Regions from separate parts of the Paenibacillus sp. FSL H3-0321 genome, predicted to be linked through region 1. Evidence: riboswitches for the same ligand, from Rfam matches in the RefSeq annotation. Region 1 holds a riboswitch; the other holds the start of a gene.
What was found. A riboswitch is a leader RNA that binds a small molecule or an ion and turns the genes downstream of it on or off. The one in region 1 is predicted to bind glycine.
Positions count from the first base shown of each region.

Region 2: it holds a riboswitch for glycine, as region 1 does, so the genes downstream of both, MHI45_RS17820 (amino acid permease) here and gcvT (glycine cleavage system aminomethyltransferase GcvT) in region 1, are expected to answer to the same signal.

Region 1 is NZ_JBBODH010000001.1:3,522,376-3,525,789, reverse strand. Features, by position in the region: gene gcvPA (aminomethyl-transferring glycine dehydrogenase subunit GcvPA) at 1-499, opposite strand, end outside; gene gcvT (glycine cleavage system aminomethyltransferase GcvT) at 496-1,620, opposite strand; glycine riboswitch at 1,859-1,955, opposite strand; gene gcvH (glycine cleavage system protein GcvH) at 2,138-2,530, shown strand; gene MHI45_RS15600 (hypothetical protein) at 2,613-3,248, opposite strand; gene MHI45_RS15595 (flagellar motor protein MotB) at 3,318-3,414, opposite strand, start outside.
Region 2 is NZ_JBBODH010000001.1:4,027,139-4,030,552, reverse strand. Features, by position in the region: gene pnuC (nicotinamide riboside transporter PnuC) at 1-252, shown strand, start outside; gene MHI45_RS17825 (AAA family ATPase) at 249-1,259, shown strand; glycine riboswitch at 1,377-1,457, shown strand; gene MHI45_RS17820 (amino acid permease) at 1,622-3,013, shown strand; gene MHI45_RS17815 (VOC family protein) at 3,174-3,414, shown strand, end outside.

The sequences.
Region 1 (3,414 bases):
CAGGATGCACGGTGCGGGAGACAATCAGCTTTTTGCGTTTGGTGGCACCAGCTGCAAGTACTGCCGCTTCCGAGAAAGCCGTAGCACCATCGTACATGCTGGCGTTGGCCACCTTCATGCCGGTCAGCTCACAGATGTAGGACTGGAATTCAAAGATCGCCTGCAGCTCGCCTTGGCTGATTTCCGGCTGGTAAGGGGTATAGGCAGTATAGAATTCCGAACGGGAGATGACATGATTGATGACGACAGGGATATGATGGTCATACAGGCCGGCGCCGAGGAAGCTGGCGTGGGTATCGAAATTGGCATTTTTGTCGGCCAGCTCTTTCATATGGCGCAGCAAGGCGTATTCATCCAGCGCCTCCGACATCGGCATAGTTCCCTGATAACGGACGGCCTCGGGGATATCGGAGAACAGCTCCTCCATGGACTGAATTCCGACTGCTTCCATCATTTCGTTGCGGTCTTGTTCAGTCATTGGCAGATAACGGTGCTTCATTGCGGCTTCACTCCCTGGCTCTTTTTGTAGAATGGCGCTTTGACCACGACAGCCTTGAGCTGCTTGCCGCGGATCTCTACGTTTACCTCTGTGCCTATTTCACTGTAAGCTGCATCCAGCAGCGCAAGTCCGAGATTGCGTTTGAGTGTCGGTGACTGGGTGCCGGTGGTCACTTCACCGATCTTTACTCCATCCCCGTATACAGGGTAGTGGGAACGCGGAATGCCGCGGTCGATCATTTCCAGACCGACGAGGCGGCGGGGCAGACCGTCAGCCTTCTGCTTCACCAGCACATCACGGCCGATGAAATCTTCTTTGTCCAGCTTCACGAAGAACTGCACGCCTGCTTCCAGCGGCGTAATATCCGCCGACAGCTCCTGGCCGTACAGCGGCAGCTTGGCTTCAAAGCGCAGCGTGTCGCGTGCGCCAAGACCGGCTGGTGTCAAGCCGTGCGGAGACCCCGCTTCCAGCAGGCCGTTCCACAGCGCAGCCGCTGTATCCGGCGGCGCGTAGAGCTCGAATCCGTCCTCGCCGGTATATCCGGTGCGGGAGAGCAGAACGTTCACGCCGCACACCTCGGCGTTCTCGATGAAGTGGAAAGGCTTCAGCTCAGCAATGGGAGCCGCTGTAACTTTGGAGAGGATGGCCTCAGCCAGCGGGCCCTGCAGGGCGAGTAGAAGAGTCTCATCCGAGATGTTGCTCAGGCTGACGCCGCTGAATTCTGCGGTGAGATGCTTCTGCAGCCATTGAAAGTCCTTGTCGATGTTGGAGGCGTTCACGACAAGCATGTAACGCTCTTCGCCGAGGCGGTATACGAGCAAATCATCGACAACACCGCCGTTTGGATATAGAAGCAGCGTGTACTGCGCTCCACCGTCTGCCAGCTTGCTGACATCATTGGTCGTCATTTTTTGCAGGAAGGCTTCGGAGCCGCTGCCGCTAACCATGAATTCACCCATATGCGACACATCGAACAGTCCGGCTTGCCCGCGGACGGCCTCATGCTCCTTGACGATTCCTGTAAACTGCACCGGCAGCTCCCAGCCGCCGAAGTCAATGCATCTGGACTCCGCATAAGCAGAATAAAGGTCATAAAAAGGCGTTCTTTTCAAAGCGTTCATGTGCTCACTCCCTTGGTCTGATTACATGCAAGCCTAACGGGATTTCCTTTGCCGGCAGGGACGGAGTCCGTTTCTGCCCATTAAAAAAAAGGACAGGCGGAAGCCAAATATGCGCACGCGCATATTTGGCTTCCGCTCTGTCCTTTGTACCTGAGAGTTACCCTGCTGTGAACCCGGCAGGTTTCCCCGTTGGTGACCAGTACGCTGCAATAGCAGGGCCTGATGCTCTCCAGAGATGCGTCCGGCAAAGGTCCTTTTGCCTGAGAGATTCACCCCTTAGAGGGCTTACTCCTTCGGCGCCGTCTTCAAGAGACGGTCTCTCCCTATGCCATCATTCGCAAACCGTATAATTTTCTGCTGTCTCCATTAAACCGGGTATGGAGGTCCACTGTCAACAAAAAAACGTCAAAAAGATGACAAATTTAAATTTCCTGTCAGTTATATTGACATTGAGCAGGACGATAACTTAGTCTATAACTAAATTTACAACTCCAATTCGGAAATGAGGCGGCTTGAAATGAGTGAAGTGCTAGATAACCTGCTGTACAGCGAAGAGCATGAATGGGCGCAGCAGGGCGAAGGACGTTTAATACGTGTTGGGATTACGGATCATGCCCAGCATTTACTAGGCGATATCGTATTTGTGGAATTTCCTGAAGTTGGATCGGCTATTTCTGCCGGGGACAGCGTGGGCAGCATTGAATCCGTGAAGACGGTTTCCGAATTATATTCACCGGTATCGGGAACGGTGACCAAGATTAACGATGCACTGGAGAACAGTCCGGAGCTGATTAACGATCAGCCGTACAGCGGGGGCTGGATTTTTGAACTGGAGATCGAAGGCGAGTATGCCGAAGCCGTATCGGGACTGCTGGACGCAGCCGCTTACCGTGAACGGGTTGGGGAATAGCAATTGGTTTTGTGAAAAATTTATTAAAGACGGATTTCGCGCATTAGCTGCACTAATGTGAGAAGTCTGTCTTTTTGCGCTTTCAGCGGCTTGGAAAATCTGCAAGTCCCGGATAAAAATGTGGAGCCATCCGCCACAAGAGGGGCAGCAGTGCAAGGCTAATCAGGACGAATAAACAGCATAAAAGGATAAATCTGTAGATTTTGCGAGGGGGTGCAGCCGGTCTGAGCACAAAGTAATAAACGCCGATAGAGTAAAAGGGATACAGCAGGACAGCTGCCATGGCCATGCAGACAAAAAAGGTCATCTCACCGGCTGAGCTGGGGATCATTGTGTCCGGGTAATACACGGGATCAAGCTGCAAAAAGATAACCAAAAGTGGCACATAAGCGAAAAACAGGTGCAGAAAAAAGCAGCGGATGCGTCCGTTGTCGGCCAGACCGTAGAGCATCCACCAGACTCCCAGCCAGGGCAAGGCAAAAGCGCCGCCCGCAAGCAAAAAACGAACGGCGATTTGAATCAGCTTGCTTAGCGGATACACATTGGCTTGTTCGCCCCAGAAAAGGGAGTACGACGAGAGTAAAAGGAAATAAGCCATGCCCCCAACGAAGAACGTAATGATTCCCTGGAGAAACGTGGTAACCAATAGCGAGACTAGTAGACGCAGATTTTTTAAAAATCGGGCGGGATCAGGTGGTGTTCCGTTTAGAGTTTCCATACCTATTCAGACTCCTTTAGAAGCAAATGTAACCTTTCATCATCTGCTGTTCTGGGCTGATAGGCGGAATTATTCTTCGTCTTGAAGCTGCCGCAGCACGATTAGCTCGACGCGGCGGTTTTTCTGTTTTCCAAGCAGCGTAGTATTGTCGGCAGCAGGCCGGGTA
Region 2 (3,414 bases), 500 kb from region 1:
AATTCGCCTTATATTGATGCCATTACGACGGTGTTGTCCGTTGTCGCCACTCTATTAATGGTTCGAAGATTCAAGGAACAATGGCTGGTCTATATTGTCCTCAATATGTTCACGGTTCTGCTGTGGGTAATTCGAATGCTAGAGGGGAGCGGTGAAGGCCTGCTGATGATCGTCATGTGGAGCGCGTATCTGGTTAACGCTGTATACGGCTACTACAATTGGAACAAGGGCGCTAGGGAGGTATCAGCATGAAGAGATTAGGCTTAACGCTCGGAAAGTTTGCCCCGCTGCATAAAGGGCATCAGTTCATGTTCGAGACGGCGCTGCAAGAGGTCGACGAACTGATTGTAGTGATCTATGAGACGACGGTGACCCCGATCCCGCTGCAAATCCGGGCCAACTGGATTCGCAAGCTCTACCCGGCGGTGCGGGTGATTGAAGCCTGGGACGGTCCGGACGGGTATTCGAACGACCGGGAGCATGAGATAAGGGAGGAGCAATATATTCTGGGGTTACTGAAAGGCGAGCAAGTGACGCATTTCTACTCCAGCGAGTTTTACGGAGAGCATATGAGCATCGCTTTGGGCGCAGTAGACCGGCGGGTGGATGAAGCTCGCGGGCAGGTACCGGTTTCAGCTACCATGGTCCGTTCGGATCCTTACAAGTACCGGCAATATGTGAGCGATAGCGTGTATCGGGATTTAATAACAAAAGTGGTTTTTGTGGGAGCGATGTCTACCGGCAAATCCACGATCACCGAAGCGTTGGCCCGGCGGTATCGCACAACCTATGCGAGCGAATACGGGCGCGACTATTGGACGGAGCATCAGGTGGACCGCCGAATTGGCTTGGAGGCGTTCGATGAAATTGCTGTCGGCCATATGGAGCGGGAAGAGCGGGCTTTACTGCAAGCGGATAAATATCTTTTTGTCGATACCAATGCGATCACGACTTATATGTTTGCCCTGGATTACCACGGCCGGGCCCCTGAACGCTTAACCCGGATCGCCCTGGAAAATGCACAGCGGTATGACCTTTTTTTCCTGTGCGACGACGACATTCCTTACGAGGATACATGGGACCGCAGCGGGAATCAGAAGCGGCATATTTTCCATAAGCAAATTATTGCGGATTTGAAGGCGCGGCGGATTCCCTACATCACACTTCGGGGAAGCCTGGAGGAACGAATGGGTAAGGTAGACGAAGTGCTGGCAACGTTCAAGCCCTATCATAATTATTTTGGCGAAGCACGGTGGTAATTAATGTTATTGACAAAACTTTTGACTATGATTAGTATTGAAAAATATTTAAATGAAGTTATGATCCTATAATCAAATAATTTCTAAGCTATGAATGCTATGGATCACACTATAGCAGGAGCAGCTTCTGGAGAGACCGTGGGGATTCCCCGGCGCCGAAGGGTTCACAATCTCAGGCAAAAGGACAGAAGAGTACTGGATAATTCATTTGTTATTCTGATAAGCGTCAGAATGATGAATGTATTTTATTTAATATTCTTATGACCGTGAGATTGGAGCGCATCCAGTCTCTTTTTTTATTGTCATTTTTACTTGTTCATCATTTCACAAAGAAATATTTAGATTTAGAGGGGGAGTTTCACATGGCACCACAAGAACTAAAGAGAGATTTAGAGAATCGGCATGTTCAGCTCATTGCAATTGGCGGCACCATCGGGACCGGATTGTTTTTAGGATCAGGTAAAGCTATACAACTCGCAGGACCATCCATCATCTTTGCTTATTTAATCGTCGGTATTGCCGTGTTTTTTGTTATGAGGGCCTTGGGAGAACTTCTGTTGTCAAAAGCGGGTTATCAATCTTTTACAGACATCGCTGAAGATTATCTTGGACCGCGCGCAGCATTTGTAACCGGATGGACCTATTGGTTTTGTTGGATCATGACGGCTATGGCGGATATTATAGCTGTTGGCGTATATGTACAATATTGGTTTGATATCCCGCAATGGATCCCTGCCGTCATTTGTTTGATCATTTTATTAGGACTCAATTTATTAACTGTAAAAAGTTTTGGCGAATTGGAGTTTTGGTTTGCATTAATCAAGGTAGTGACTATTCTGGCGTTGATTGTTATCGGGGCAATCCTGCTGGTGATTGGATTCAAAACGGCTAACGGAACGGTTACTGTCAGTAATATTTGGGCACATGGGGGGATATTCCCGAACGGGGTTTCAGGGTTCCTACTTTCCTTCCAAATGGTTGTGTTTGCCTTTGTCGGTGTGGAATTGGTGGGGGTATCGGCAGCCGAAACATCCAATCCAGAAAAAACCATCCCATCGGCTATTAATAAAATTCCTTTAAGAATTCTATTTTTCTACGTGGGTGCCATTATCGCCTTGTTATGCATCAACGCATGGACGGAACTAAATCCGGCAGAAAGTCCTTTTGTTAAAACGTTTAGTTTGGTGGGGATACCGATTGCTGCTGGAATTATTAACTTTGTCGTATTGACTTCAGCCGCGTCTGCCTGTAACAGCGGAATGTTCTCAACAAGCCGGATTCTATATAATTTGAGCAGGAATGACCAGGCTCCAGCCAATTTTGCAAAGCTGAATAGAAATCATGTCCCAAGCAATGCGCTCTTCATCTCCACGCTTGTGTTATCTGTGGGAGCTCTTTTGAGTAAGCTGATTCCGGAGACTGCTTTTGGAATCGTGACAACCATCAGTGCCATTTGTTTCATCTGGGTTTGGGGTATCGTTCTGATCTGTCATTTGCGGTATAAGAAAACAAAGCCGGAATTGCAGGCGAAGTCAAAATTCAAAGCCCCGTTCACCCCATTTATTAATTATGTAGTCCTAGCGTTGTTTGCAATCATACTCATTATTATGCTGTTTGCTGAAGAAACACGTCCGGCCTTATTATTGACGCCGTTATGGTTTATTTTATTATTTGTTTTGTATTCGACGAATCGGAGAAAGCGGGAAAGAAGCAGCAAAATAATCAGTACAGAATCACATCCCATGGATGCCTGACCCGATCATTCTTTTAATAGAAAAGGGGATTGCCTCAGGCCTTAGTTATTTTTTAGGCAAAAAAATTGAAATTCTTCAATATCACCTTTCAAGAAGCAATTCCGGCAGTTATTCTTATAAATGAAAATGGACATAATTTTGTTTATAAGGAGGAATAACTATGGCGGGGCAAATATGGATCAATCTACCAGTTAAAGATATCAACAAATCAAAAGATTTTTTCACGGAGATTGGATTTTCTTTGAATCAAGGACCTGGAAATGCTGATGATAAAGCTAGTCTAGTCATCGGAGACAAGAATGTTATTGTGATGCTATTTACGGAGTCCACGTTCGAAAGATTTACAGGAAATGATATTGCAGATACAACGAAAGGCACTGAAGTATTGTTTACAATTGGTG